DNA from 2 places in the Paenibacillus sp. NRS-1782 genome. Region 2 is predicted to be linked to the other one. Evidence: riboswitches for the same ligand, from Rfam matches in the RefSeq annotation. Region 2 holds a riboswitch; the other holds the start of a gene.
The links. A riboswitch is a leader RNA that binds a small molecule or an ion and turns the genes downstream of it on or off. The one in region 2 is predicted to bind ZMP and ZTP.
Positions count from the first base shown of each region.

Region 1: linked by a shared signal. The riboswitch ahead of ACIFQM_RS10705 (TIGR01440 family protein) and the one ahead of ACIFQM_RS23690 (bifunctional 5,10-methylenetetrahydrofolate dehydrogenase/5,10-methenyltetrahydrofolate cyclohydrolase) in region 2 are both predicted to bind ZMP and ZTP.

Region 1 covers NZ_JBITPH010000024.1:47,949-51,182, forward strand. The annotation lists gene ACIFQM_RS10690 (L-threonylcarbamoyladenylate synthase) at 1-286, shown strand, start outside; gene ACIFQM_RS10695 (manganese efflux pump MntP family protein) at 480-1,040, shown strand; gene ACIFQM_RS10700 (low molecular weight protein arginine phosphatase) at 1,076-1,660, shown strand; ZMP/ZTP riboswitch at 1,739-1,820, shown strand; gene ACIFQM_RS10705 (TIGR01440 family protein) at 2,048-2,635, shown strand; gene glyA (serine hydroxymethyltransferase) at 2,760-3,234, shown strand, end outside.
Region 2 covers NZ_JBITPH010000074.1:12,471-15,704, reverse strand. The annotation lists gene ACIFQM_RS23700 (sensor histidine kinase) at 1-390, opposite strand, end outside; gene ACIFQM_RS23695 (fatty acid desaturase) at 489-1,544, opposite strand; ZMP/ZTP riboswitch at 1,764-1,848, shown strand; gene ACIFQM_RS23690 (bifunctional 5,10-methylenetetrahydrofolate dehydrogenase/5,10-methenyltetrahydrofolate cyclohydrolase) at 1,962-2,828, shown strand; gene ACIFQM_RS23685 (hypothetical protein) at 3,043-3,201, shown strand; gene ACIFQM_RS23680 (hypothetical protein) at 3,198-3,234, shown strand, end outside.

The DNA.
Region 1 (3,234 bases), on a different contig from region 2:
GGGCTGGATTCGCGCCGCGCTGGCGGAGGCGTCCGCGCGGGGGGAGCGCACGGCGGTGCTCGCGTTCGATGAGCATGCCGCCGGCTATGCCGGAGAGTGCGTTTACACGCTGGGCAAGCTGGACGCACTCCATGAGGCGGCGCAGCGCCTGTACGGCGTGCTGCGCCGCTGCGATGAGGAAGGCGTCACCTATATTTTGGCGGAAGCCTGTCCGCCGAAAGGGTTGGGAGACGCCGTCATGAACCGCCTGCTCAAAGCTGCGGGCCATCGGATCGTCCGTCTCTAGGACGAACCGGACACTATCCAAACATTTTCCATACATGCAGTCCCCAGGGTTTACGTTTGCAATGGATTAGCCTTTTATCATAGTTATCCTCTCGCCTTATCCCGGTACAGTCACGTTCACCGTATGCTTGTACTGTTTTGCCTCTTGTCCGCATAACGTGTACAAGAGCGGACGGATACTGGGGGGATGGAGTATGCTGGCAGCCTCTGCCCATGCCGGGCAGATTGTAACGATTCTGGTCATGGCTGTAGCGCTGGGGATGGATGCGTTATCGCTGGGCGTAGGGATCGGCATGAAAGGGATACGTCTGCGGGACGTGCTGCGGATCAGCACGGTCATTGGCTTTTTTCACATTCTGATGCCATTGCTGGGTATGTTCACAGGCCATTATATGAGCTCTTTACTGGGTCATGTGACGACCTACTTTGCAGGGGGATTACTCATCCTTTTGGGCGGGCATATGGTTTATAATTCCTTCAAAGGGGACGGAGTACAGGTGCTGGACCATCGTTCGTCCTTAGGCCTTTTGCTATTTGCACTTGGAGTGAGTTTCGACTCCTTTTCTGTCGGGGTGTCACTTGGCATGTTCCAGAGTGACTTGGTACTGACCGTTCTGGCGTTTGGCTTTTGCGGGGGAGCGATGGCGATGCTGGGACTGCTGTTAGGGCGCAGGGTCAGCCGCAATCTGGGAGACTATGGAGAAGCGGTGGGCGGTGCCATTTTACTGGCGTTCGGCTTTATGTTTATGTTTTAATTATATATTATTTCAACATACGGGGGGTGAAGACGTTGAAACATATCTTATTCGTATGCACAGGGAACACCTGTCGCAGTCCGATGGCTGAGGGGATGCTGCGCAAGCTGGCTACTGAGCACGGGCTAGGATTGGAAGTGCGTTCGGCGGGAGTAGCCGCCATGGAAGGTACACCCATTTCCCGACATGCAGAGGCGGTGCTACGTGACCACAATATCTCGGATCAAATCACCTCAACTCCTTTGAATGGTGGGCTCGCCGAGTGGGCACATCTGATTTTAACCTTGACCCAAGGGCATAAGCAGCACGTCATTCAGCGCTTTCCCCAAACGGTGGGCAAAGTGTTTACGGTCAAGGAATATGTGGAGGACCGGGATTCGGTGCTGAATGATGTGCAGGAGCTGGATGGCCTGTACGCTTCACAACAACTGATGGGTTCGCTGGGTCAGGAGCTTTCGGCACGGGAGCGCGAGCGGATGATCGAACTGTGCCAACGTATTCCGGGCTTTGATATTTCCGATCCGTTCGGCGGTTCGCGTGAAGATTACGATGTCACGGCTGGGGAAATCCGAACGGCGCTGCATAAGCTGGTGGACAAGCTAAAGGCTTTGTCCGAATAAAGTTTGTATCACTCTTCTATTTTGTACGGGATCTGTTGATTTTCGGCGGCTAATCCGTTAAGATAAGGTGGAAAAACAAGAATCCGGTGTAACTGGCGACAAAAGTGGGATTAACCACGATGGAGCACCGGATATACGGCCGGTCGCCTGGGCAAAAGAGCAAATCCACATGGGCTGTGGACTGCTCTTTTTTCGTATATGAGCTAGGTCCAGCCTCCGATGGCCTTCTGTCCAGACAAATGACAATGATTCTTCCATTTTTCCTGCTCGAAATCCGATTCATCGGCTATAATATAGTCAGATTGTGATTCAGGAGAGAGTGTGTTGAACATGGTGCATAAGCCTGTGCTCAGTCTCTGTAGGGCTGTTCAACCAAAGGAGGTTCCAATGGCAGGACAATTGGGTCATGAGGTTACGCTTGAAGCGCAGACCGCTTCTGTCGTGAAGGAAATGGCAGAAGTATCCAGTCTCAAGGCTGGTCGCCTGTTGGTTATCGGCGTAAGCACCAGTGAGGTGGCGGGAAGCCGGATTGGCACGGCGGGAGCGCTCGATGTGGCGCAGCAATTGCTGGCTGGAGTGGAGTCCGTTCGCAGGGCGTACGGTTTTGATGTGGCGTTTCAATGCTGCGAGCATTTGAACCGTGCGCTGGTGGTTGAGCGAGCCGTGCTGGAGCGGCTGGGACTGACGGAGGTTGCCGCCGTTCCCGTTCGTACAGCAGGCGGATCTATGGCTACCGTCGCCTATCGTGCGCTGGAAGATGCATGTCTGGCGGCGAATGTACAGGCGCATGCGGGGGTAGACATTGGCGAGACGCTGATCGGTATGCATATGCGGACAGTTGCTGTTCCGTTTCGTCCAGGCCTTCGCTGGATTGGCGAAGCGCGTGTTACGGCGGCGTTCACTCGTCCACCGCTCATCGGCGGACAACGAGCAGTGTATAGTCTGGAGCAAGAAGGCGGCGGAAGCTGCGACTAGCATTTGTATTTTGGATTGGACAGCATGTTTGTATCTTTTTTGTATTGATGATGAGGTACCCAACATAGGAGCGGGCGCTTGCCTGTAGACCTGACAATTGACCATGGAGAGGGAGTAATAAATCATGATGGAACATCTGCGTAAGAGTGACCCGGCAGTGCTGGAAGCAATGGGACTTGAACTGAAGCGACAACGCCACAATATCGAGCTGATCGCATCCGAAAATATCGTCAGCGAAGCGGTAATGGAAGCAATGGGCTCCGTACTGACAAATAAATATGCTGAAGGTTATCCGAGCAAACGCTACTACGGTGGCTGTGAGCATGTAGATATCGTCGAGGACATTGCACGTGACCGTGCCAAAGAACTGTTCGGTGCAGAGCATGCTAACGTACAGGCTCACTCTGGAGCGCAAGCGAACATGGCGGTATATCTGGCAGCTCTTAGACCTGGAGATACCGTACTGGGTATGAACCTGGCGCACGGCGGCCATTTGACTCACGGAAGCCCGGTTAACGCCTCCGGCTTGTTGTATAACTTTGCCGCTTACGGCGTACGTGAAGACAACTTCCGCATCGACTATGATGAAGTGCGCAAGG
Region 2 (3,234 bases):
AATAAAAACAGGATTTTCAGAAACAAAACCATAATTGATCAATCCAATGGTACAGACCATCAGCACAATATACAGTGTAGTGAATGCGGCCTTGCTTTTGATATTACCAATCAGGAAAGCGATAAATATCGAGAAATACATATAGCTGAATAACAGCGTCATGGTTATGGATATCGCAATCTGTACACTGGTCCAGAAGTAGATCAGCCAGCCTTGAGAGACAAAAGCCAGTACATAACAAGCAAAGAACACTAAAATAAAGGCGGTACCCAGCACGATATGACTTGTAGATGAGGAACTAAAATAATAGAAGGGCAGGATATAAAAGACAACCCATACATAAGGGTTAAGTCCCGTATTTCTTTGAAAAATCTGATACCATTTTTGCATCCTGCCCACCCTTTATGCTTCTTGAGATTGTTGCAAAATACTCATTTCGCTAATTCAGCTTATACCCCTTATCTTATCATACCGTGCTTCGTACAAAGTTATTTTCTTTCTGTGCTCACAACAGGTGTAGGGACGGGTTTCGTAACGGCAGCACGTTTGCTAAGCAACGGCTTCACTTGTTTAAAGGTCAAAAAGGTTTTCGTGCTTTCATCCCAAAGCCGGAACTTCAGAGATTGCAGACTTGTGCTCACCGTGATAGTCGTCGCTTTTTGAAGCTGCGGGGTGGCATCATGCGCCTTCTCCAAATTGTAATTCGGTACTTTCGGACTCAAATGATGAACGTGATGAAAGCCAATATTGCCCGTAATCCATTGCAACACCTTAGGAAGCTTATAATAAGAGCTGCCTTCTACGGCTGCATTAATATAGCTCCACTCTTCATCATGCTCAAAATACGAATCCTCAAACTGATGTTGTACATAGAATAACCAGATGCCCAGCACACCTGATACAAAAAAAATAGGTGTCTGTATCAAAACAAAATTCTGCCATCCGATGGCCCAGCACAGCAGAGCGTACAATACGACGAGGGAGACATTCGTCAAATAGGTGTTCATTTTTTCCTTGCGTTTTGCCTTCTTTGTGTTAAAGCGATAGGAAATCAAAAAGGTGTAGATCGGACCGAGTCCGAACATCCCCCATGGACTCCGGTATACACGATAAGCCATTCGTGTCCATGCAGAAGCTTCTACATACTCTTCCACCGTAAGCACCCACATATCACCTGTGCCCCGTTTGTCCAGATTACTGCTGGTTGCATGGTGAATCGCGTGGCTATTTTTCCATTGTTCATACGGGCAAAGTGTAATAATACCTGTAATTGTGCCCACAATGTCATTCAGTTTGCGACTTTTGAAGAACGATTGATGACCGCAATCATGAAAAATGATAAATGCTCGTATAACAAATCCGGAAGTAATAATAGTAATCGGAAGAGTCAGCCAATACGATACCGACAGACTAAGATAGGCGGCATACCATAGCAGGATCAGTGGACCCAGGGTATTAAAGAGTTGCAGAACGCTGGATTTCGTGTTTATTTTCTCATAGGGAGCCATATTTTTTTTCAATTGGGCTAATGGGAGTTGTGTCATACTTATTTATGATCCTCCTTTAAAATGACGCCCGTACTTTGATCTCGTCAGGCGTACATGTTGATCTAACCTCAGTATAAGGGGATACCTGTGTTGGATGTAGTCATAAACGTCAGTTCGGGAATATGACATTTGTCATATAGACAAATAACATGACCTCTTTGCCAAATGTTCACGGGTTTCCTTTCGGAAGATTATTTGTTAAAATATAAGGTAAATAACGCTGTATGTGACTGGCGAAGTCAGTGGAATCAACCACGAGGGAGCATACAATGAAAGCGTGCCGTTCGCCTGGGAGAAGTATTTGCAGAGGATTCGTCTGTCGTGACGACCTTGTGCAAATACTTTTTTTCGTTTTACAAGACCATGACACCCTGTTGATTCCATCATGCGATAAATTCAGAGGAGGTTCAGACTATGGCTATCATTATGAAATCCAAAGAAGCAGCTGACAAAGTGTATGCAACGATCCGTAACAAAGTAGAACAAATGAAACAGCAAGGGCATCGCCCTCATTTGGCAACACTGTTGGTAGAAGGTGATCCGGCATCTGCTTACTACGCCCGGACCAAGCAAAAAATAGCGGAGAAGCTGGGCATCTCCTTTCATCTTCATACCTTTGACCGCCATGTAAGCGAAGCTGAACTCCTTCACCTGATCGGTAGCCTGAACGAAGCCTCTCATGTACATGGTATTATGTTGGAATTGCCTCTTTCCCAGCATTTATCCACCTCTGCCATTAAACAATCCATCGCCCCATACAAGGATATTGATGGAATTACCCCAGGCAACAAGCTGGCTACCGTTACAGGTGAAGCCGGGTTGTATCCCGCTACGCCTCAAGCCTGCATTGAGCTGCTCAAGCATTACGGTCACACCTTGGCAGGCAAAAACGTCACCCTTGTCGGCATAGGACAGACGGTGGGACTCCCCCTTTTTCACATGCTGCAAAGAGAAAATGCCACCGTTACCGCCTGTCATGCAGGCACACGTGATATTGCAGAGCATTTGAGTCATGCAGACATTGCCTTTGTCGCAGTCGGATGCCCTGATGTGATTACACAGGATATGGTTCATCCCGGTCTGATTTTGGTAGATGCGGGAATTAACGAGACGCTGGAGGGAAAAATAGTGGGGGATGCCGCCTTGGACGTTGGAGAAAAGGTACATGCGATTTCTCCGGTTCCCGGCGGTGTCGGCACATTAACAACTGCGATTTTGTACAAGAATCTGCTCAAAGCAATAGATCTGCAACACTACTCCAGAGAGGTGGCCTATTCATGAGTGAGCTATCTTGGAGTGATTCCCTTGGACATTTCGTACGCAGTCGAATAACGGGCTAAGAAATAACCTCCAAATCCATGTCTAAGCATGGGTTTCTGGAGGTTATTTTTTTTGGAATTGATTTATTTTGGAAAACTTTTCTATATATTATTCATCAATGTATATAAGTAGATATTCTCCTTATATACATTGATGAATAAATGAGGAAAAACGCATGAAAAGACGTACTCTGTTAATCAGTATGATCGCGTTGTTATTGTTCAGTTCCAGTGCATGGGCGGCCGAAGATGAATCGACGTCCCGTATTCGTTCCTATGGTTCCGGGAGTCTGATTCAACACGATGGGAGCTTGTGGTTATTGGGCTATCCTTGAAATTCATTCCTCTGGAAGAGCTAGAAAACATCA